Regions from separate parts of the Cupriavidus sp. LA-1 genome, predicted to be linked through region 3. Evidence: predicted binding sites of a transcription regulator. Region 3 holds the regulator's gene; each other region holds the start of a gene.

Region 1 (7,771 bases), on a different replicon from region 3:
ACCGGCCTTTGCGGAAGACCCCATGCGCGTGCCGATTGCCTTCGACGCCTCGGCGCTGGGGGAGGTGGACCGCATTGTGGTGGCGGTGGACCGCAACCCGATCCGCGAGGTGCTGGCGTTCGAGCCGCTGCGGGTGCGGCCGTCGCTGTCGTTCCGCTTCAAGCTGGAGCAGGCCTCGCCGGTACGCGTGGCGGCACGCACGCGCGACGGCACCTGGCATGTCGGCAGCGTATGGGTCGACGCCGGCGGCGGCGGCTGCACGGTGCCCGGCGCCACCCGCCGCGACGGCAGCTGGAGCCGCACGCTCAACCGGGTCGACGCGCGCGTGTTCCCGGGTCTGGGCGATGCCGGGGCACGCGTGCGGCTGCGCGTGATGCATCCGATGGATACCGGCCTGGTGGCGGGTATCCCGGCATTCCATATCGAGACGCTGGTCCTGGCCGATGCGGCCAGGCAGCCGCTGCTGCGCCTGGCGCTGCATGAGCCGGTTGCCGAGAACCCGATCTTCTCGTTCGACCTGCGCGATGCCGTGGTGCCGGGCATGACCGTGGCGGGCCAGGACAACAACGGCAACCGCATCGCGGCGCGGGTGTCGCCATGAAGCGGGTATTGCCGTGGTTGTTGCTATGCCTGGCGGGCCAGCCCCTGCAGCCGGCGCTTGCGCAGCCGGCCGCGCTGCAGCTCCCTGACTACCGCCTGGCCCCGCGCGAGATCGCCGCCGGCGTGTGGCTGCTGGAAGGAGCCAATGCCGACTTCGCTCCCGCCAACGGCTGCAACATCATCAACACGGCCTTCATCGACACCGGCGACGGCGTGGTGGTGATCAACACGGGTCCGTCGCGGCTGTATGGCGAGCAGCAGCGCCAGGCCATCGCATCGGTCACCGGCGCGCCGGTGCGGCTGGTGCTGAACCTGAACCAGCATCCCGACTACTTCTTCGGCAACCAGGCCTATGCCGACGTCGGCGGCAGCGCGCTGCCGGGCACCCTCGACGGCGCGCGGCGCGAAGGCGCGGCCTATGCCGACAACCTCTACCGCATGTGCGGCAACTGGATGCGCGGCACCGAGTCCGTGCCGCCCACCCACGCGCTGGCGCCGGGCGCGCTGACGATCGGACGCCATACCCTGGAACTGATCAGCCTGGATGGCCACACCGATGCGGACCTGGTGGTGCTGGACCGCGGCGCCGGCATTGTCTTTGCCGGCGGGCTGGTGTTCCGGCAACGCATCCCGACCACGCCGCACGCGGATATCGGGCGTTGGCTGGCCAGCCTTGAACGGCTGCAGGCGCTGCTGGACGAAAGCGGGGCTCGCGTGCTGATCCCCAGCCACGGGCCGGCACTCGGCGGCACGGATGCCATCGCCCAGACGCGCGGCTACCTGCAATGGCTCGATGCGCGCCTGCGCGATGCCGCTGCGCAGGGACGCGACCTCGCCGAGGTCATGGCCATGCCCGTGCCGGAGCCCTATGCGCACTGGGGCGCGATGCCCGCGGAGTACCTGCGCAACGTGACGCATCTCTACCCGGCGCGCGAGGAAGGCGCGCTCGGCCACTGAGCCTGGCGGCTGTTCAGTTCTGGAGCAGCTGCAACGCAGTGTTGCGCGCTGGCGCGGCCGCGGCCGCGCAGCCGGCCTGCGGAGCGCCAGTTTGCGCGGGCAGCCTACTGGCATGGGAATTGCCATTTGCGTGCTGGTGTGTGGCGCAGTGGCGCACCAGGGAAATCCAAGACAATAGAGGAGATGGCAATGAGGACGTTACGAGTAGTGATGGCGGCAGCGGCTGCCGCGGCAAGCCTTGCCGCGCAGGCAGCGGTGACCGATGCCATGATCGAAAACGACGCGAAGACCCCCGGCGACGTGTTGTCGTGGGGCATTGGCCCGCAAGGCCAGCGCTATTCCACGCTGGCGCGCATCAACACGAAGAACGTGGGCCAGCTGGTGCCGGCGTGGTCGTTCTCGTTCGGCGGCGAGAAGCAGCGCGGGCAGGAATCGCAGCCGCTGATCCACGACGGCAAGATGTTCGTGACGGCCTCGTATTCACGCATCTACGCGCTCGACGTGAAGACCGGGCGCAAGCTCTGGAAGTATGAGCACCGCCTGCCGGAAGGCATCATGCCGTGCTGCGACGTGGTGAACCGCGGCGCGGCGCTGTACGACAACCTGGTGATCTTCGGCACGCTCGATGCGCAACTGGTGGCGCTGGACCAGAAGAGCGGCAAGGTGGTGTGGAAGGAGAAGCTGGAAGACTATGCGGCCGGCTATTCGTACACGGCGGCGCCGCTGATCGTGAAGGGCATGGTGCTGACCGGCATCTCGGGCGGCGAGTTCGGCGTGGTTGGCCGCGTCGAGGCGCGCGATGCCAAGACGGGGCAGCTGGTGTGGTCGCGGCCGGTGGTGGAAGGCCACATGGGCTACAAGTACGACAAGGACGGCAACAAGACCGAAAACGGCGTGACCGGGACCCAGAATGCCAGCTGGCCCGGCGAGACCTGGAAGACCGGCGGCGCCGCCACGTGGCTGGGCGGCACCTATGATCCGGCAACCGGCCTGGTCTACTTTGGCACCGGCAACCCCGGCCCGTGGAACAGCCATATCCGCAAGGGCGACAACCTCTACTCCGCCTCCACGGTGGCGCTCGATCCCGCTACCGGCAAGATCGTCTGGCACTACCAGAACACGCCGAACGACGGCTGGGACTTCGACGGCGTCAATGAGTTCGTGACGTTCGACCTGGACGGCAAGCGCGTGGGCGGCAAGGCCGACCGCAATGGCTTCTTCTACGTCAACGACGCAACCAGCGGCAAGCTGGTCAATGCCTTCCCCTTCGTCAAGAAGATCACCTGGGCCACCGGCATCGACCTGAAGACCGGCCGTCCCAACTACATCGCCGAAGGCCGCCCCGGCGACCCTGCCACCAACAGCGATGAGAAGAAGGGCAAGTCCGTGTTTGCCGCACCGGGCTTTCTTGGCGGCAAGAACCAGCAGCCGATGGCCTACAGCCCGCAGACGGGTCTGTTTTACGTGCCGGCCAATGAATGGGGCATGGATATCTGGAATGAGCCCGTCAGCTACAAGAAGGGCGCTGCCTTCCTGGGAGCGGGCTTCACCATCCATCCGCTGAACGAGGACTACATCGGCGCGCTGCGCGCCATCAACCCCAAGACCGGCAAGATTGTCTGGGAGGTCAAGAACAACGCCCCGCTGTGGGGCGGTGCGATGACCACGGCGGGCGGGCTGGTGTTCTGGGGCACGCCGGAAGGCTATCTGAAGGCCGCGGATGCCAAGACCGGCAAGGAGCTCTGGCAGTTCCAGACCGGCAGCGGCGTGGTGGCGCCTCCGGTCACGTGGGAGGAGAACGGGGAGCAATACGTTGCCGTGGTCTCCGGCTGGGGCGGGGCCGTGCCGCTGTGGGGCGGGGAGGTGGCCAAGCGCGTGAACTTCCTGGAGCAGGGCGGTTCGGTGTGGGTGTTCAAGCTGCACAAGAGCTGAGTGGGACAGCGGTGACGCTGCCCGGCGCACGCCTGCATCGCATCAGGGGTGCGCCGCGTGCGCCGGGCGCGGTGGCAACAGGATCAATTGGGACACAGGTATGAAGAAAGAATGGATGGCGTTGGCGGCGGCTGCTGCGCTGCTGCCGGGCGCGGCACTGGCCGGCACGGCTGCCGACATGCAGGCCCTGGCTGACAAGAGCGGCTGCTTTTCCTGTCATGGGATGCAGTCGAAGCTGGTGGGGCCGGGGTTTGCCGAGGTGGCTGGCAAGTACAAGGGCGACAGCCAGGCGGCTGAGCGGCTGGCTAAGAAGATCCGGGAAGGCGGTAAGGGGGTGTGGGGAAGGATTCCTATGCCGCCGCATGGCAACCTTGGTGAGGACGATGCCAGGAAATTGGCGGAATGGGTGCTAAGTGTTGGGTGAAGGAAGGGGGGCTTGGCGCCATGCGATTGGTTGTCGCGCTTGGGGGGTCTTTTGCTCGTTGGCTTGCTTGGGTATGTCGGTCGGGTTCCCTGTTGTCGTAGGTTTTACCGCCTGGTTCCGCCCTGCTGGGCGGGTCACTTTTTGTCCGAGCGACAAAAAGTAACCAAAAAACGCGTCGTCTCTGGCGGCTGGCCACCAATTCCACGGTGTGGGTGGTTCCAGCGGCGGTGATTTCCGGTCGATGGGGTTGGTGGTTCGACCCTGCTACGCACCCTGTCTGTGCCCACATCAACGGACTATTGGACGAACCCGACTTTAGGCGATTGGCAGCCTGCTAACCAAGTCGTCGGTGGGACGCCTTCGGCTGCGCTTCGCGCGCGTCCTAACGTGGCAGAACCAGCGGCCACGTCCTGATTTTTTCCTTTGGCCCGGCATCATCCGCGATAGCGCCGAGCGAGCGCAGCGACGCACTCCGTGCCCGAGCAACCGACCTAAGATACTGAGTGCGCGCAGCGCAGCCGTAGGCGTCCTACCGATAACCTCGTTAGCAGGCTGCCAACAGCCTAAAGTCGGGTTCGTCCAATAGTCCCTGGACGCAAGGCACATCCCGGGAGCGTAGCAGGCCTGAACTACCTACCCCATCGAACGGAAATCACCACCGCCCGAACCACCCACACCGAGGAATTGGTGGCCAGCCGCCAGAGGCGACGCGTTTTTTGGTTACTTTTTGTCGCTCGGACAAAAAGTGACCCGCCCAGCAGGGCGGAACCAGGCGGTCCAACCTACGACAACAATGAACCCGACCGACATAACCAAGCCAACAAGCACGCTCCCCCCCAAGCGCCACAACCAACCGCATCGACGAGGTTACCTTCACCCCCGCCCCCCACTCAACCGCAACGAATTCCCATCACTACGAAACACCATCGGATATTCCCGCGCCTGCGCCGCAGCCAGCCGCCCTTCCAGCACGATCTCATGGATCCGCCCATGCGCCGGAGAGCGCTCGCAGACCGGATCCGTCGCCGCAGCATCACCCGTGACCAGGAAAGCCTGGCAACGACAGCCGCCAAGATCTTCCTCACTATGCTCGCACGACCGGCACGGTTCCGGCATCCATTGCGTGCCGCGAAACCGGCGGAATGCATCGCTGTCCTGCCAGATGTCGCGCAGCGTCTGTGTGAGGACGTTCGGCAACACCAGATCCGGCAGCATGCGCGCAGCATGGCATGGCAGCGCGGTACCATCCGGCGCCACCCCCAGGAACGTCGTGCCCCAGCCGTTCATGCACTTCTTGGGCTGCGCCTCGAAGTAATCCGGCACCACGAACAGGATCTGGCATTGCTTGCCGATGCGCGCGCGGTATTGCCGGACCACGGCCTCGGCCTCGCGCAGTTGTTCCTGGCTTGGCATCAGCGCCAGCCGGTTTTCCCAGGCCCAGCCGTAGTACTGCGTATTGGCCAGCTCCAGGTATTCGGCGCCCAGCTGCAGGGCCAGTTCGATGATGGTGCCGACATGCGGAAGGTTGTGCCGGTGCAGCACGCAGTTCATCACCATCGGGTAGCCGTGCGCCTTGATCAGCCGGGCCACGCGCTGTTTCAGCTCGAACGTGCGGGTGCTGGACAGGAAGTCGTTGAGTTCGCGGGTGGAGTCCTGGAACGATAGTTGGATATGGTCGAGGCCGGCTTCGCGCAGCGCGGCGAGGCGCGCGTCGGTCAGGCCCACGCCGGAGGTGATGAGGTTGGTGTAGAAGCCGAGGCCATGCGCATGCCGGACCAGCGTCTCCAGGTCCTTGCGCAGCAGCGGCTCGCCGCCGGACAGGCCCAGCTGCACGGCGCCCAGTGCCCGCGCCTGGCTGAAGACGTCGCACCACTGCGCGGTGTCCAGTTCGGCGGTATGCCGCGCGTAGTCCACCGGGTTCGAGCAGAAGGCGCAGTGCAGCGGGCAGCGGTAGGTCAGTTCCGCCAGCAGCCACAGCGGCGGGCCCGGCGGTGCCGGCGCGCGCTCAGACGAGCCAGCCGCGTTCGATTGCATGTTTGACAAAGGCATGGACCTCCGGGGCAATGCCCTGCACGCCAAATGCCGCCTGCAGGTCGTCGATCAGCATGTCCAGCGTATGGCTGCCGTCGCACCGCTGCAGGATGGCGGCGGCGCTGTCATTGAGGGTGACCATGCCTTCCGGATAGAGCAGCACCCAGCTTTGCTGGGATTCCTCCCATTGCAGGCGGAAGGTCCGGTGCAGGGTCGGCGTGGCGAGGTCTTGCGTGCTGGTGGTCATGGGTTGCTTAGCAGGATGGCATCGAGCATCGACCAGAGCACGTCGAGCTTGAACTGCAGGATGTCGAGAGCGCGTTGCTGTTGTGCAGCGGTGCGGAAGTAGTCCAGCGTCACACGCAGGCCGTGGTCGACATCGCGCTGCGCAAGCGGAATGCGCGAGCGGAAGTAATCCAGGCCGCCGGCTTCGATCCACGGGTAATGCGTGGGCCAGCCAGCCAGGCGCTCCTTGTGGATCTGCGGCGCGAACATCTCAGTCAGCGAGGAGCACACCGCTTCCTGCCACGGCGCCCGCCGCGCGAAATTGACATAGGCGTCGACGGCGAAGCGCACCCCGGGCAGCACGTGCTGTTGATTCAGCAGCGCCTCGCGTTCCAGGCCGACTGCCTCGCCCAGGCGCAGCCATGCCTCGATGCCGCCGGGCTGGGTGTCGGTGCCGTCGTGGTCCAGGATGCGCACCACCCATTCGCGCCGCGTGTCGCGGTCGGGGCAGTTGGAAAGGATGGCGGCATCTTTCAGCGGGATGTTCGCCTGGTAGTAGAAGCGGTTGGCCACCCACGCGCGGATCTGGTCGGGCGAGCATTCGCCCGCCGCCATGCGCCGGTTGAAAGGATGGTGGATGTGGTAGCCGCTTTCCCGGGCGCGCAGGCGGGCCTCGAACTCCGCCGGGCTCCATGCGATGGTGGTTGTCATAGCGCGATTTCCATGCCGTCGTAGGCCAGTTCGATGCCGTGCCGCGCCAGCTCGGCACGTTCCGGCGAGTCTTCCGCCAGCACCGGATTGGTATTGTTGATGTGGATAAGGATCTTGCGGCTGACGGGCAGCCGGTCCAGCACCTCGATCATCCCGCCCGGTCCGGACAGGGCCAGGTGTCCCATGTCTGCTGCGGTGCTGGCGGAGAAGCCAAGCGCCTGCATTTCGTCGTCACGCCAGAAGGTGCCGTCGACCAGCACGATGTCAGCGCTGCGCAGTTGTGCGAAGACGTGGTCGTCGATGTCGCCCAGGCCGGGCGCGTAGAACGCGCTGCGGCCGCTGCGGCAGTCTTCGATGCGCAGGCCGATGTTGTCGCCGGGGCGCGGCGCATGGCGGTTGGGCGAGTAGGGCGGGGCCTTGCTCTGCAGCGGTATCGCGGTCAGCGTCACGCCGTCCAGCGGCGGGACCCGGAACCCCGTGCCGTCGCAGGGCAGGGTATGTGTCCGCAGCCCGCAGTAGTGCGACAAGATGCGGGTCAGTGGGAAGGCCGCGCCCAGGTCGTCGAGCACGCTGGCGGTGGCATAGACCGGCAGCGCCTGGCGGTGTTCGCGCAGCATCAGCAGGCCGGTGACGTGGTCGATCTGCGCATCCATCAGCACCACCGCGGCAATGGCGGTGTCGCGCTGCGCGCGGGCGGGCTGCAGGGCGGGCGTCTGGCGCAGCTGCTGCAGGATGTCGGGTGAAGCATTGACCAGGATTGCGTCCGGTCCGTCGCCGGTCAGTGCGATGGACGATTGCGTACGCGGCGTGGCACGCACGGTGCCGCGGCGCACGCCGTCGCAGTTGTGGCAATTGCAGTTCCACTGCGGGAAGCCGCCGCCGGCGGCCGAC
Region 2 (7,771 bases), on a different replicon from region 3:
CGGCCGGGCGCACCTGCTCGCTCGGCACGGCCAGGCGCTTGACCACGGCCTCGGCCTGCGCCGGCGCATCGCGCAGGTCGATAAAGTCCTTCACGCCCACACGCAGCGCGGCCAGCATGATGCCGGGCTGGTCGGCGTGGCCCACCGCCACCAGCGGCAGGCCCGGAAAGAGCCGCAGCAACTGCTCGCCCAGGTGCGCCGACTGCCCGGCCAGTTCCGCCGAGAAATGCAGGAACACCAGGCCCGGGCGCAACTCGGCCACGCGTTCGATAAAGGCTTCCTGGGCCCCGCCATCGGTCACCAGCGTGCCCAGCCCGCCGAGGACCTTGCCCAGCCAGTCCCGGACTTCACCCTGCGTAGCGTGCAACAGAAAATAGTCCATCTCTCCGCCTCAAAGCTGTTGGCCATGCCAGCCGGCATGGCCGGCGGCTATTTCGAGAAACCCGGCAAAGTCGGGTCCGCGTATTCGCCCAGCACATACCAGCCCCACACGTTGGGACTGGCGTTGGTACGGCCGTCCGCGCCGACGGCCTGCGCCGCGGGCGAGTTCCTTGCCATCGGCTTCACCAGGCGCGGGGTGACGACGATCATCAGCTCGCGGTCTTCCTGGTGGAAATTCAGGTTCTTGAAGAAGGCGCCGATCACCGGCAGGTCGCCCAGCACCGGCACCTTGTTGACGTTGCTGACAGTGTTGCGGCTGACCAGCCCGCCGATCACAAAACTCTCGCCGTCGCCCAGCTCCACCGTGGTGTCGGCACGCCGCGTGACGATGGCCGGCACCACCGCGCCATTGATCGATATGCCACGCGACGGATCGAGGTCGCTAGCCTCCGGCGCCACCTTCAGCGCGATGCGGTCGGCCGACAGCACCGTGGGCGACACGGTCAGCCCGATGCCGAACGGCTTGAACTGGATCGTGGTCGTGCCCAGCGCCTGCGGCACCGGGATCGGGATCTCGCCGCCGGCCAGGAAGCTGGCGCTCTGGCCCGACAGCGCCACCAGGCTGGGCTCGGCCAGCACGCGCGCCAGGCCGTTGGCCTCCAGCAGGCTGATGTTGGCGAAGATGCCGTGCGTCAGCGACGCCGCGACCAGGTTGAAGGCACTGCTCATCGGCTGCGAGATGTCGGCACTGAAACTTCCCGGCGCGCCGCCGCTGCCGGGGGTAAAGGTGAACTTGTTCAGCGTCGACGGCGAGAACGTGCCGAAGGCAAAGCCGGAGTTGTTGCGGAAGAAATTGATGCCGACTTCCTTGAGCACGGTCTTGCTGATCTCCACCACCTTGACGTCGACCTGCACGGTGCCGGAGAGCGGCACGGTCGAGCGGTCCACCACCAGGCCGGGCTTGCTGTCGGCCTTGCCGGCGGTGGCCGCGCGCGCGGCGGCGTGCGCGCGCGCCGCGGCATAGGCATCGGGCGACTGGCCGGTGATAGTGGCGCCGGCCGCGGAATAGTCCAGCTTCGCGCCATCGGCATCGGGGGCGACGGCATCGACCTGCACGCTGTAGGTCAGCGGTTCGGCGCCGCGCGTCCACACCATCACGTCGGTCACGCCGGGTTGCTTTGCCACCAGCAGCACGCTGGGGGTGCCGCGCGTGCGCAGCACCAGCGCATCGGCCACCGCCGGGTTGCCCACGGCCACGCGCTCCACCGGCTGCGCGCTGCGGATTTCCTTTTGCGCGCCGGCCATCAGGCGCAGCTGGCGTGCCGGCGCGGCGTCCTGCGCCTGCGCGCGAGGCGCCAGTGCGCACCATGCGCCGGTGGCCAGCATCGCGGCCAGCGCGAGCTGCATCAGGCGGCGGCGCAGGGCTACGGTATGGGCTTGTGTTCTCTGGATTTGCATTTGGTAGGCGCCCACGTTCTTATTCGATCTCGCGCTTGCCCGCGCGGATCACTTCCACGCCTGCGCTTTGTCTTGCCTGTGCCGGCGCGGGCGGCGTTGCAACCTGCAGCGGCCGCGGCGCGGGCGCGGCCGCCGGCGCGCGCGGGGCCTGCGTGCCGGTGGCGGCGGCCAGGCCGGTCAGCGCCACGCCGGCCATGGCCTTGTCGGGCGCCGCGCGCGGGGCGTCGGCGGGAACGCCGGCGCGCGGCGCCAACGCCGGCGGGAGCTCGGCAAACATGCCGTCGCTGGGCATGGCTTCGTCCTGCGGATTGCGCAGCGCCAGCAGCAGGCGCCCGGAATGCTGCGCCATGGCCAGGCGGCTGACCTGTTCCAGCGGCACCGAGAGCACCGCCGTCTTGGCGCCCTCCTGGCGCACCATCATTTGTTCCGGCTTGGTGTTCTGCGGCCGGTTGACCGAGGTGACGCCGTAGGCCAGCACGCGCAGGCGCGACAGCAGCATGCGCGCCTGGCTTTCGAGGATCTCCTGCTGGTCGCGCCGCAGCACCAGGAAGACATCGACATAGTCGCCCGGCTGCACCTGGTTGCCGACGCCGATGACCTCATCGACGGACACGGCCACCGCGCGCTGGCCTTCCGGCACCTGCGTGGCCAGGCCGGACAGCAGCTGGCTTTCGAGCACCGGCACGTTGGCGCCCAGCGCCACCAGCGGTACCTGCCCGGTCACGCGCGCCACTTCGGTGTAGGCGCCGGCGGGGTCGATCGGCAGCATTTCTACCTTGAGCGCGTCGGCCTCAAGCGGCTTGCCTGCTTCCACCGCGCGCGTGGTCACCACCACCGGATGCAGCGGCTTCGCGGCATTCGATGCCGCGGGCGCCCGGGCTGGCTGGCGCCCCACCTGCCACGCGAGCATTGCGAGCAGCAGGGCCAGGCCGAGCAGCACCACCGCCAGGAGTCGGATCTGCTTGCTGGTCATGCGGAAATCCTTTGCGTAGGCATGGCGGCTCAGATATCGGGAGAAAGCTGGACCATCGCCGAACCGGACAGCGTCGCGGGGACCGGGACCATCGGCACGGCGGGGAGGATGTTGGTGGTGGGCAGGTTCAGCGTGACCTGGATGCAGACGTCGGTGGAGCCGGTTACGCAGGGCACTGCCTGCGCAACGTTGCCGGGAGACAGCGCACTCCTGATGGAGGTGGGAAGCGTGCCGCGCGCCATCGCATCCGCCGCACTGATGCGCGCCCCCTGGGTGGCCGCGAGGCCTGAGCCGGAGACGCCTGCGGGATAGCGCAGCGCGGCGCGCGCGCCTTCCTCGGCGGCCAGCGTCAGCACCTGCTGCAGCGCCACCACCACACCGTAATAGACGATGCCGATCACGATGGTGAGCAGCACCGGCGCCACGATCGCGAACTCGATCGCAGCGCTGCCGGCACCATTGCAGCGCCTGCTGATCCTCCTGTTGACCCTTGCATGCAGCAACATCAGAAGCCCCGGTCCTTTGGTGTTCTTTCGCGCCGACCGGCGGCGCAGCCTGCTTGCCGTTAGCCTGCCCGGCTAATGGCAAGCAGCCATCCAGGCCAGCACCCCCGCGGCCAGGTACGCGGCATACGGAATGCCGCGCGCCAGTGAAAACTGCGCCGTTGGAATGGGTCCGCTTTCCTGGTGATCCATGGCCTGACTTGTGGCCGGCGCGCGACGATCCAGTGCCAGCGCCAGCAGCGCGTGCACCAGCCCGAGCAGGCTGCCGACGACCCATGCCACCACCAGTCCTTGCGGGCCGGTGAACAGCCCCGCCACCGTCAGGAACTTGACGTCGCCTGCCGCCATACGCCCGAGGGCATACGCCGGCAGGGTGACGGCAAGACCCAGCCCCGCACCGATCAGGCGCGGGGCCAGCGGCAGTTCCGTGGCCTGTCCGGCGAGCAGCGCCAGCCCGAGAGCCAGGGCGGCAGCCGCCAGCAGAGCGTTGGGAACGCGCCGGTGAGCGAAGTCTGTATAGAGGGTCGCCGCGCAGAGGAGCGCGGCAATCACGCCAGCCTTATGATTTGGGAGCGAGCCAAGTAGTGACCTGGGAGCCGAGACTAACGAATCCTGCGCTGATATCTTTGCCGAGCTGGGTGGCCCCCACGGCGACGGCCAAAGCAATGAGTCCCACGATCAGCCCATATTCAATAGCCGTCGCCCCGCGCTCATCGTTAATAAAGCGTGCAATAAGTCGTTTCATGATCCTGGACACTCCCTAAGTGATCTAACGCCGCGATCACGCTTCCCCCGTTCGATTATCACGGTGCTCTATGGCCCGCTCTTTTATCGACTATTCACGCTTGTTGCGCTTTTTTTATAAGACATGCGATGTCTCAACCATACCCCTCCTACGAGTGATAGCAATGACCCAAAGGAGTCAAAACGCCCGTTTGAAACGACCCGGCACGCTCGGGTCACAGGTTGTTAAAGAGCCGTCAGGCCGGCGTGAAACCGGCCTGCAGCCTGGCTTTGCGGGCATTGCAGCCGCAAAGCCAGGCGGAATAAAAAGATGCGCTGCGACGGGGTGATGAGCGTCAGCGCACCGTGAAAACACCTAGCAGGGATGAGACATTTCAGTGCAGCAGCCCGCCGAGGATCGGCAGTTGCGGCTTGCTGTCGCCACCGCCGGAGACACTACCCGTAGTGCTGCCGACGCCGCTCTTGATGCCGCCGACCAGACCCGTCACCGGCGCCAGCAGTGCACCGACCGGGCCCAGCGCGCCGCCGCCCGCTGAACTGCCCTCACTTCCGCCAGTCTTGGCCAGCGGCAGGTTGCTCAGCACGCCCGCCAGCGGATTGCCGCCCTGGCTGCTGTCTGCGCCCTGGCCAACACCAGCGCTGGCCAGCGGCACGTTGTTCAACAGGCCGCCGAGGGGATTGCCGCCTGCCTGGCCGTTGCCCTGCAGCAGCACGCCCGCGGCCGCAACGGTCTTGCCGGCCTCGGTCACCACGCCGCCCAGCGGCGAAACCACCGGTGCCTGGGTGTTGCTGAGCATGCTGCCGCCGGTGGCCACCGTATTGCCCACGTTGTACAGCAGCCCGTTGGTGGGCTCGCCCACGCGCGTGGTGGCGCCCAGCATCTGCGTGCCGTCGGTGGCCTTGCTGGTCAGCGGCACGATGACTTTGCTGAGCGAGTTGGTAACCTGCGCGACGGCGCCATCGCCCAGCACGCTTTGCAGCTTGTCGCCGCCGCCCTGTACCGCGGCGCCCACCTGCTTGACCAGGCCGCCCACCGGCGTGGTCAGCGGTGCCAGCGGCGCCAGCTTCTCCGTACCCAGGCCCTGCACCAGCGCGCCGCCGCTGACCACGGCGTCGCCGGCTTCGCGGACCACGTTGCCGGTGCTGGATACGGTCACACCGACCGGGTTATCGACCGAGCCCATCTTTCCCAGCCCGTCGCGCACGCCCGCGCCGAGCGCGCCGACCGCTTCGCCTGCATTGACCACCACCCCGCCGGCCCCCTGGCGCGCATCGGCGGGCAGCAGCGGCAGCGGCGTGTCCTGAATGGACTTGCCGATCTCGCTGACGGCGTTGCCCGTCGCCACCACGGAATTGCCCGTGCTCTCGGTGACCTTGCCGGTCGGCGTGCTCTGCACGGTGGCGGGGGGCGGGGGCGTGACCGGAAGGTCGGGCCCGCTGCCGGCGGGCTGCGGATTGGCGCCGCTGCCGCCACCGCCCGACGAGCAGCCAGCCATCAACAAGGCAATGGCGGCCACGCCGGCCGCGGCCAGTGAGGTCATGGAATGCTGCGCCGGATGTCTGGTCTTCATTGTTCTTCTCCTGTCTGGTTGGCCGGGCGCTGCCGGGCCGTCCTGTCTTTGCTTGGGTGCGCCGCATGGCATTGCAGACGAGCCTCGCCGCCGTCCCGCTCTTTGCTCTCCGGCTCACCGCCACGAACAGGCACGGCAGCACGGTGGAACGCGAGATCGTCGACGCGTCGTGACAAGGAATGGCAAGGCGCGTGCCAGCACCGCAAGGTGCGCTGGCGCGCAGACAGGGTTGCGCGTTGCATGCCTTGCGTGGCGCGGGTTGCAGGGCAAAACGGAATCGCGGCGCAGAGGCCTCGGGCAGCGTTGCGGCAGGGGACAAACGTGTTACGTGCTACGTAACGTGTTCCCGGAGCACGGGAACACGAGGCGGCAGTCCGCCTTGTTGCGATCGATTTCGGAACGTCGCGGCACGGCGGGCCATGCATGTTGGGAAGGCCGTCCGCGCAACCCATCGCTCTCGCCGTTTTGTTCCCTGCGCACGACACGCGTTACGTAACGCGTAACGCTGCGCCGCCTTCGCCGCACACGTCCGGCACAGCCCATGGCATTTCCCGTCGCGGCCCTGGGGCCCGCATCCCGAAAGGCTTTGCGAGCCGCATACCCGACTTCGGCGGGGTCTGTGCGGTAGCGCTCCAACTGGCTGGCATACCGATTGCGCCATAGCCGTCACCGCAGCACGCAGAAGACGAACGCGTTGCGCGGCCGAGCGATTAAACGACGGGAATGAAGGAACAGATCAATGCGCAAACAACAACTCGCCGCAACGGCACTCCTCGCCACCCTGCTGGCCCTGGGCGGCTGCGCCAGCGGCAGCGGATCGACCTCCCTGGGCACCAGCGACACGGCGGGCACCAAGAGCGGAGGCACTGTCGGCACCACCAGTGCTGGTACCGGTGGCACCGATGTCGCCAGCGGCGGTACTAGTGGCACTGGCGGTACTAATGGCACTGGTGGCACTGGCGGCACTGGTGGCACTGGCGGCACTGGCGGCACTGGCGGCACTGGCGGCACCGGCGGTAACAACGGCGGCAATACGAGCGGCAATACCGGCGGCGGCGAAACGCCGACCGCGCGGACCCCAACCGCCGAGGTCATCAACAACACTGGCAAGGTGCTGGACAGTACCGGCAAGACCGTCAGCGATCTTGGCGACAAGCTCGGCAACAGCAACCTGCCGCTGGTACCGGCCCAGACGCAAGCCGGCCTGGGCGACGCCGTAGGCTCCGCCGGCGATGCCATCAAGGCATTGGCGACGGGTCTGCAATCGGGCCTGGGCAGCATGCCGAACTCGGAAAATCCGGCAGGCACCACGATAGCCAGCACCGGCAATGTGGTGACGGATCTCGGCAAGGCCGTGTCCAGCGCCGGCACGGCGGTCAGCGGCCTGGGTACCGGCCAGCTTGCCCCGCTGGCGCCGCTGACGTCGCCGCTGGGCACGGTGGTGAATGCGCTCGGCAACACGGTGAGCAACACCGGCGGAACGCTGACCTCGGTGCTGTCGACCGGCGCGGTCGAACAAGTCACCATCACCACCAGCAAGCTGATCGTGCCGATCACCTCCCAGCTGACCGGCGCCACGCAGACGCTTGGCGCGGCCACGGGCCTGGGCACCCCGGCCAACAGCCTGCTGGCGACCGTAGGCGGCGCGCTGGCCACGGCCGGCAGCAAGCTGCAACAGGCCAATACGCCGGTGGTCTCGGGCGTCGGCGGCGTGGTGAACGCCACCGGCACGACCGTGGCCTCGCTCGGCGGCGCGGTGAACGGCCCCGCCAGCGGCGGCGGCCTGGGCGCGCTGAGCCCGGTACTGGCACCGGTCACTGCGCTGGCCGGGGGGCTGGGAGGCGGCACAGGCGCTGGCGGCACGGGTTCGCCGCTGGCGCCTGTCACCAGCCTGGTCGGCACCGTCACCGGCGGCCTCACCTCGGCCACGGCCAACACGCCGCTGGCGCCGGTCACCTCCCTTGTCAGCGGCGTGACCGGCGGCCTTGGCAGTGCCACCGGCGGCAGCACCGGTTCGCCGCTGGCGCCGGTCACCTCCGCGGTCAGCGGCGTGGTGAATGGCGTGGTCGGCGGCGTCACCGGCGCCACGGCCGGCACTGGCACCGCCAGCCCGCTGGCGCCCGTCACCAGTGTCGTCTCCG
Region 3 (7,771 bases):
GCCCGTCAGCGGGCGCAGTGCCAGGTCGTAATAGGGGTTGGGCAGCGAGCGCACGTCGAACACCAGGTCGGCATCGCTGGGCACGCCGTGCTTGAAGCCGAACGACTCGAACAGCAGCGTCAGGTGCTGGCTGTCGTCGCGGATCAGCTCCTTGATCCAGCTGCGCAGCGTATTGGTGCGCACATTGCTGGTGTCGATACGGTGCGCGGCCTCGGCCAGGGGGCTCAGCAGCGCGCGCTCCATCTCGATCGCTTCCATCAGCGCGGTGTCGTTGAAGGCGGGTTCGCCCCCCGGGCCGGTCACGCCGTCGGTGCGCACCGACAGCGGATGGCGGCGGCGCGTCTCGGAATAGCGTTGCACCAGGGCATCGGTGCTGGCGGTCAGGAAGACCACCTCGACCTGGTGCTCGGCGGCCAGCGCGCGCACGGTGTCCGGCAGCTGGTCCAGGGACTCGCGGCTGCGGATGTCAGTGGCCACGCCCAGGTGCGTATAGCCCTGGCTGTCGAGATAGCGGGTCAGTTCAGGGATGAACTGGGCCGGCAGGTTGTCCACGCAGTAGTAGCCTGCATCTTCCAGGACGTTCAGTGCGACGGACTTGCCGGAACCGGATATGCCGGTGATGAGGATGATGCGCATAGCACTTGAAGCATAGCATCAGGTGCCGGCTGCGTCATGACAGTGCGTTTACAAAGCAAAATGGCGAACCTCCCGGTTCGCCATTGCATCTGCAGCTGGTGCCGCCGTTCAGGCTGACTTGGACAGGCAATCCTTCATGTAGGCTTTGTATTCGTCGCCCTTCTTGCCCTTGCCCGACTTGCTGCAGGAGGCCATTTTCTCCTGCTGGGTCATGGGTGCGCCGCCCTTGGACAGGCATTCCTTCATGAACGCCTTGCGTTCGTCGCCCTTCTTGCCGGAGGCCTGGGTATTGCAGGCCTTCATCTTGTCCTGCTGGGCGTTGGCCGCGGGCTTGGCCGGGGTGGCCGGCGTAGCGGACGTGGCAGGCATCGCCGGGGCGGTCGCCGCCGGCTTGGCCGGGGTGGCGGGGGTGGCCGGCGTGGCGGCGGTCTGCGCAAAGGCGCTCGCGGCGATCATCGGGGTGACCAGCGCGCACATCGCGATCAGTTTCTTCATGCTTGCTCTCCTCGGTGTGGAAAACTTCATGGCCGCGCACCATTGCCGGCGTTGCAGCTTCCGTAACGGGCGTGATGCCCATTACAGCACAAAACGGAGCATGCCTGAGAAACGTTGACGTTTTGAGTCCGTCCCGTTGTAAGCAATTGAAAACGCCGGGCTTACAGCAGGCGGCCCTGGCCGCGCGACACGACGTCGGCCTGCATGGCGGCGCGTTGGCGGTCCATGAAGTCGCGCAGCGTGTCGATGCCGCGCAGGCGCAGGATGGTGTTGCGCACGGCGGCCTCGACCAGCACGGCGAGGTTGCGGCCGGCCGCCACCTGGATCTTGACCATGTGGATCGGCAGGCCCAGCACGTCCAGGTACTGCGAATCGAGCGGCAGCCGCTCGAACTCGCCGTCGTTGCGCCGCACCAGCTGCACCACCAGCTTGATCTTCATCTTCCGGCGCACCGCGGTCTCGCCGAAGATGGTCTTGATATCGAGCAGGCCCAGGCCGCGCACTTCCAGCAGGTTCTGCAGCAGCGGCGGGCAGCGGCCCTCAATGAAATCCGGCCCCAGCCGGACGAAGTCGACCGCATCGTCGGCCACCAGCCCGTGGCCGCGCGAGATCAGTTCCAGGCCCAGTTCGCTCTTGCCCAGTCCCGATTCACCCATGATCAGCACGCCCATGCCCAGGATGTCGAGGAACACCCCGTGCATGGTCACGCGCGGCGCGGAGATGCGCGACAGGTACAGGCGCAGGTGGTCGATCACCGCCGCCGACGATACCGGCGTGGTGAACAGCGGCGTTGACGAGCGCGTGCAGCGCAGTTCCAGGTCGGGCGGCGGCTCCATGCCGTCGGCGATCACCAGGAAGGGCGGCTCCAGCAGGATCAGCTCGCCCATCTGGCGCTTGCGGGTCTCGTCGTCCAGGCGCTGGTAGTAGGTGATCTCGGGTTTGCCGAGCACCTGGATGCGGTTCGGGTGGATCAGGTTCAGGTGGCCCACCAGGTCGGCGGCGGAGGTGGCTTCGCGGGCGAACTCCACGTCAAAGGCGCGGTCCGCGCCCTCCAGGCCGGCCACCCACGAGAGTTTGATGTCGGCTGCGTTGTCGTCGAAGATGGACTGGGAGGTGACGCCGGTGAGTTCCATGCGGTATGACTGGTAGGGCGGTGTGCGAAGCGCGTGGCGCCTGCCCGGTCTGTGCCGGCCCGCTTTGGGGGATCAGGGGATCAGGGGTGCCATGCGATCAGCAACTCGTGCACCGCATCGGGCGTGGGCAGTGTCGCCAGCCCTTCGCGCATGTCGCGGTCCGAAAGCAGTTGCGCGATCTCGGACAGGATTTCCAGATGCTGCTGCGTGGCCTGTTCGGGCACCAGCAGGAAGATCAGCAGCGATACCGGCTTGCCGTCGGGCGATTCGAACGGAATCGGCTCGGCCAGGCGCATGAAGGCGGCCAGGGGATGCTTCAGTCCCTTGATGCGGCCGTGCGGGATCGCCACGCCGGCGCCCAGGCCGGTAGAGCCCAGCGACTCGCGTGCGAACAGGTTGTCGGTCACGATGGCGCGCGCGACGCCATGGTTGTTCTCGAAGAGGAGCCCGGCCTGCTCAAACACACGCTTCTTGCTGGTGACGCTGACGTCGAGATTGATGTTGCCGGGTGGCAGCAATTTGGCCAAACGATTCATGGGCGATGCGCAGGATTTCAGTTAGCGGGCGGATCGTTCCGCCGGGCAGGGGGCCGGCTCCGGGCTGCCCCTGGCCTGGCCGGAGGCGTCCGGCCCATTATAGAGCAGCGGCCACCCTCGGATTGTGCGGTGCAGCGGAGCAAGCTGGTGCAGAACGATACATGGCGATGCAATCGTGCCTCCGGGCCAAGAGCCGTCGCACCGATGCAGGGCGCGGCCAGGATTCCCCTCTCTTTGTATGGCGCAGCATACACCTTGCCGCCGCGCTTGCGAACACTCTTGCTCATTCGGGTGAAAAGCGTTTGCTCCGATGCCACAGCACGCCGCGGCGCCAGTCCAGGCCCGGCCTGGCTCTGGCCGGCGCAACGCGAGGGCGCAAAAAAGCCGCGCTTCGTGGCGCGGCTTGCCTGTTCAATCCTGAGTCAGCAGCCCTCTGCGGGGCTGCCGGGCACGGTCATTGCTGCATTTGCGCTGCGGCCATCTGGTACTTGACCGCTTCGCGGTCGTGGCCTTGCACGCGATCCTTGTAGCGGATCACCTGACGGTCCAGCTTGTCGACGAGTGCGTCGATCGCCGCATATAGGTCTTCGTGATGCGCCTCGACAAAGATGTCCTTGCCCTTGAGATGTAGATTGATTTCTGCGTACTGACGCCGGTCCTTTTCCTTGTGATTGTCGACAGAGAGCAGCACGCTAACGCCAATGACCTGATCGAAATGCCTGACGATTCGCTCCAGCTTCGTTTCCACGTACTCACGCAGAGGGGGCGTGATGTCCAGGTGGTGTCCACTGATCTTGAAGTTCATAGCGCTTCTCCTTCTGAAAGAGCCTCACCAGGCAGGCGGTGGGCTCGGCTACAAAGACTTGCGGAGATTGACTGCGGGGATCTTCAGGGCCTCGCGATACTTGGCAACGGTGCGTCGTGCGACAACGAAGCCTTGCTCACCCAGCAGTTCGGCGATGCGACTGTCGGAAAGGGGATTCCTCGGGTCTTCGGCTCCTATCAGTTGCTTGATCAAGGCGCGGATGGCCGTTGATGAAGCCGCGCCACCGGTTTCGGTGGACACGTGGCTGCCGAAGAAGTACTTCAGTTCGAAAGTACCCATCGGCGTTGCCATGTATTTATTGGTCGTCACCCGGGAGATGGTTGACTCGTGTAATCCCAGTGTATCGGCAATCTCCCGCAAAACCAAGGGGCGCATGGCGATTTCACCGTGGGTGAAAAAGTTCTTTTGACGCTCGACAATGGCTTGCGAGACACGCAGGATCGTATCGAACCTTTGCTGGATGTTCTTGATCAGCCAGCGTGCCTCCTGCAGTTTCTGCTGCAGCCCCGCGGTGCCGGTTTCCCCTTTTGCGCCACGCAGGATTTGTGCATACATATCGTTGATGCGCAGCCTTGGCATCACATCCGGGTTGAGCTGCGCGATCCAGCCGCCGCCGCTCTTGCGCACGAACACATCCGGCACCACGAAATCGGCTTCCGGTCGGCTGTAGGCATGGCCCGGGTAGGGCGCCAGCGAGCGGATCAGGTCGTGGGCTGCCTTCAGCGCCGCTTCATCGACCTGCAGCGCCTTCTTCAGCCGCGTGTAGTCGCGTACCGCCAGCAACTCCAGGTGATTGGTGACGATGTTCAGCGCCAGGTCGCGCTGCGGGTGGGTCAGGCGGCGCAGCTGCAGCGCCAGGCATTCGGCGGCATTGCGCGCGCCCACGCCCGGCGGGTCGAAGCTCTGCAGCAGTGTCAGGATCGCGTGGACTTCGTCGAGCTCGAATTCGAGTTCTTCGGGCAACTCCATGCAGATCTCTTCAAGCGATGCGCTCAGGTAGCCATCGTCGTCGAGCGACTCGATCAGGAAGATGGCCAGGCCCTTGTCGCGCGCCGAGATCTTCAGCGGCGTCAGCTGCTCCATCAGGTATTCGCGCAGCGTGGGCTCGGCTTCGCGCAGCTGCATCGGCGTCTTTTCGTCCTCGTCGCCTTGCGGACGGCGGGCAAAGTCGTCCAGGCTCCAGTCGCTGCTGCCGTAGTCGTCGCCGCTGCTGTTGTCGCCAAAGCTGTCGTCGTCACCCGCGCCGTCGGCACGGGCGTCGCCATTGCCCTGGGGTTCGGCGGGGGCGGGCGCGGGTGCGCTCTGGACATTGACCGAGCCATCCGCGGCCACGCGCAGCGGGCTCTCGATCCAGTCGTTCTCACGCTCGAGCAGCGGGTTTTCCGTCAGGGCCTGTTCGACTTCCTGCTGCAGTTCCAGCGTGGAAAGCTGCAGCAGCCGGATCGACTGCTGCAACTGCGGGGTCAGTGCCAGATGCTGGGAGAGGCGGAGCTGTAGCGACGGTTTCATGCGACCTATTTTATGCGCATCTTTCCGATGTTGGAACGGAAATTGCTATCGCTGATGGACTCCGATCGACGCTGGCTGTGGGGCGGCTGCGCGCGCCCCGCCGGAATGCCTGCCGCGCAAGGGGCAGGCCGTCATGTCACATGCGGAAGTTCTCGCCCAGGTAGACGCGCCGCACGGCGTCATTGGCGATGATTTCCTCGGGCTGGCCCTCGGCCAGCACCGCGCCTTCGCTGATGATGTAGGCGTGATCGCAGATGCCGAGCGTCTCGCGCACATTGTGGTCGGTGATCAGCACGCCGATATTGCGCGCCTTGAGGAAGCTGACGATGCGCTGGATCTCGCCCACGGCGATCGGGTCCACGCCGGCGAAGGGCTCGTCCAGCAGGATAAAGCGCGGCGACGACGCCAGCGCGCGTGCAATTTCCACGCGGCGGCGCTCGCCGCCCGACAGCGACAGCGCGGGGTTGTTGCGCAGGTGCGCGATCTGCAGGTCGTCGAGCAGCGAATCCAGGCGGCGCTCGATCTCGGCCTTGGCCAGCGGCTTGCCCTTGTCCAGCTGCAGTTCCAGCACCGCGCGGATGTTCTCCTCGACGTTGAGCTTGCGGAACACCGAGGCTTCCTGCGGCAGGTACGACAGCCCCATGCGCGCGCGCTCGTGGATCGGCAGGCCGCTGATATGGTCGCCGTCGAGCACGATATCGCCCTCGTCCAGCGCCACCAGGCCCACGATCATGTAGAACGACGTGGTCTTGCCCGCGCCGTTGGGGCCGAGCAGCCCGACCACCTCGCCGCTCTTCACGTCGAGCGAGACGTCCTTGACCACCGTGCGCGAGCCATAGCGCTTCTTCAGGTGGCGCACGACCAGCGTGCTGCCGCCGGGAAGGACGGTGGAGGCTTCGACGGAAGGCTTGTCGGCGATGGTTGCGGTATCGGTCATAGGCACAGTCAGGCGTTCGGGCGTTTCAGGCGCGGGCGGGCAGGTCCGCGCCCGGCGTCATGGTTTGTTGGCGGGCGCGGGGGCCGGCTTCAGGTCCAGCGGCGAGCCGCCGCTGCCCGGGGTGCCGGCCTTCGGGTCCTGGCGCGGCGACAGTACCGCGCGCACGCGGCCGGACGAATTGGCGGCGGCGGCGTCGCCGCTGCCGCCGGCGGCCGTGTAGAACTCCTTGCGGCTGTCGTAGGTCAGCACCGCGCCGCGGATCTCGTCGACCAGCTTGGCACCCTGCAGGCGCGCCATGCGGGCATTGCCGATCAGCTTGGAGAATTCCTGCTTGCCGTCGTATTCGATGCGGTCGCCCCAGCCGTCGATGTATTCGTCGACGCCTTCGCGCTTTTGCCGGATGTAGGCCTGCTTGCCCGGCTTGGCGGTGGCCACCGCGAACTGGTAGCCCTCGGGGTCGGTGCGCAGCTCGGCGGCGTCCGACTTCAGGATCATGGTGCCCTTGGTCAGCACCACATTGCCGGTCAGCGTATAGATCTGCTTGACGTCGTCGTAGCTGGCGTTGTCCGCCTCCAGCACCATCGGCTTGTCGCGGTCCGCGCGCTCGGCAAGGGCAGGCTGGGCCAGCAGGCCGAAAGCCATGGCCAGCGCGAGCAGGGCCGGGGCGGTGCGTCGACGGGACGAAGTCGTCAGGGAAGCGGTCATGTTGGCAGGGTTGCTTGAAGGCGTCGGGATACTTGGTGGTGCGGTTTCACGCGGGTTTGCACGGGTCTGCATGCGTTCGTGCGTGCCGGCGCCGCGTGCGCGGCCCCGCTGGGCCAGGGTTCAGGAACCCGGCGCGCGGGCCGGCGACGGCCCGGTGACGATAGTGCCGCGCACATTGCCGAGCAATTGTACTTCGCGGGTGACGTTGTTGAAGATCAGGCCGTTGGCAGTCATCACCGAGGGGCCACGCGTGAGCTTGACCGGCTTGTCGGTCTTGACGATGTCGTCGTTGATCAGCAGCTGGAAGTAGCTCGAGGCCGCGGTAAGCTGCGGGTCCTTGGACGCGTCCGCGCCCTGCTGGCGCAGCACGAAGCCGTTGTCGTACAGGTCGATCACCGAGCCTTCGGCGTTCATGCGGCCGATGTCGGCGCGGGCGGTCACCGGCGGGCGCTCCGGCTGATACGCGCGCATGGCGGGACGCGTGACCTCGTAGGTCTGGTCGTCCTCGAAATGGACCATGCGATCGCCGGTGAAGCGAATCTTGGTGCTGCCGTCAGGCGCCAGCTCGGTGGCCGAGAAGTGGTCCATGAAGTAGTCAGGCTCGTGCTTCTTGGTGTTCTGCGCGGCCTGGTCTTCCTTGGGGGAGTTGATCTGGACCAGCCAGAACGTGCTGCCCGCCACGATGGCCATCAGCAGCAGCGGCAGCAGCCGCATGACGATGCCGCTGAGGGAGGCGAGGAGTGCCTGCATGGTGTCCTTGGCGTTGTGCCGGTTGTGGCGGGCCCGCGCCCGCTCAGATGACCTTGGCGCGCGTCAGGTCGTGGATATGCAGCGCGCCGGTCAGGCGGCCGGCGTCATCCACCACCAGCAGCTGGTTGATGCGGTTGGCTTCCATCACCTGCACCGCTTCCACGGCCAGCTGGTTCTCGTTGACCACGCGCGGGTTGCGGTGCATGACCTCGCCGATGGGCACGGTCTTCCAGTCGCGCGGGGT

Evidence for each region. Region 3 encodes sigma-54, which starts transcription at its own class of promoters, with help from an activator protein. Its sites were predicted from a motif close to TGGCANGNAANCTGCTTT; they were not measured.
Region 1: a site for sigma-54 is predicted at 1,666-1,683, ahead of ACZ5MJ_RS21730 (PQQ-dependent methanol/ethanol family dehydrogenase). Genes of this name have one in related genera too.
Region 2: a site for sigma-54 is predicted at 5,859-5,876, ahead of ACZ5MJ_RS25225 (collagen-like triple helix repeat-containing protein). Genes of this name have one in related genera too.

The regions. Positions count from the first base shown of each region.
Region 1 covers NZ_AP031388.1:566,004-573,774, reverse strand. The annotation lists gene ACZ5MJ_RS21740 (quinoprotein dehydrogenase-associated SoxYZ-like carrier) at 1-601, shown strand, start outside; gene ACZ5MJ_RS21735 (quinoprotein relay system zinc metallohydrolase 1) at 598-1,557, shown strand; gene ACZ5MJ_RS21730 (PQQ-dependent methanol/ethanol family dehydrogenase) at 1,747-3,489, shown strand; gene ACZ5MJ_RS21725 (c-type cytochrome) at 3,590-3,913, shown strand; gene pqqE (pyrroloquinoline quinone biosynthesis protein PqqE) at 4,787-5,947, opposite strand; gene pqqD (pyrroloquinoline quinone biosynthesis peptide chaperone PqqD) at 5,919-6,191, opposite strand; gene pqqC (pyrroloquinoline-quinone synthase PqqC) at 6,188-6,880, opposite strand; gene pqqB (pyrroloquinoline quinone biosynthesis protein PqqB) at 6,877-7,771, opposite strand, start outside.
Region 2 covers NZ_AP031388.1:1,308,859-1,316,629, forward strand. The annotation lists gene ACZ5MJ_RS25195 (AAA family ATPase) at 1-382, opposite strand, end outside; gene ACZ5MJ_RS25200 (type II and III secretion system protein family protein) at 430-1,839, opposite strand; gene cpaB (Flp pilus assembly protein CpaB) at 1,859-2,812, opposite strand; gene ACZ5MJ_RS25210 (TadE family protein) at 2,842-3,318, opposite strand; gene ACZ5MJ_RS25215 (A24 family peptidase) at 3,391-3,867, opposite strand; gene ACZ5MJ_RS25220 (Flp family type IVb pilin) at 3,875-4,060, opposite strand; gene ACZ5MJ_RS25225 (collagen-like triple helix repeat-containing protein) at 4,434-5,630, opposite strand; gene ACZ5MJ_RS25230 (collagen-like triple helix repeat-containing protein) at 6,370-7,771, shown strand, end outside.
Region 3 covers NZ_AP031387.1:3,446,880-3,454,650, reverse strand. The annotation lists gene rapZ (RNase adapter RapZ) at 1-636, opposite strand, end outside; gene ACZ5MJ_RS16125 (PsiF family protein) at 745-1,131, opposite strand; gene hprK (HPr(Ser) kinase/phosphatase) at 1,293-2,264, opposite strand; gene ACZ5MJ_RS16115 (PTS sugar transporter subunit IIA) at 2,345-2,800, opposite strand; gene hpf (ribosome hibernation-promoting factor, HPF/YfiA family) at 3,255-3,605, opposite strand; gene ACZ5MJ_RS16105 (RNA polymerase factor sigma-54) at 3,654-5,135, opposite strand; gene lptB (LPS export ABC transporter ATP-binding protein) at 5,272-6,072, opposite strand; gene lptA (lipopolysaccharide transport periplasmic protein LptA) at 6,130-6,777, opposite strand; gene lptC (LPS export ABC transporter periplasmic protein LptC) at 6,898-7,527, opposite strand; gene ACZ5MJ_RS16085 (KpsF/GutQ family sugar-phosphate isomerase) at 7,571-7,771, opposite strand, start outside.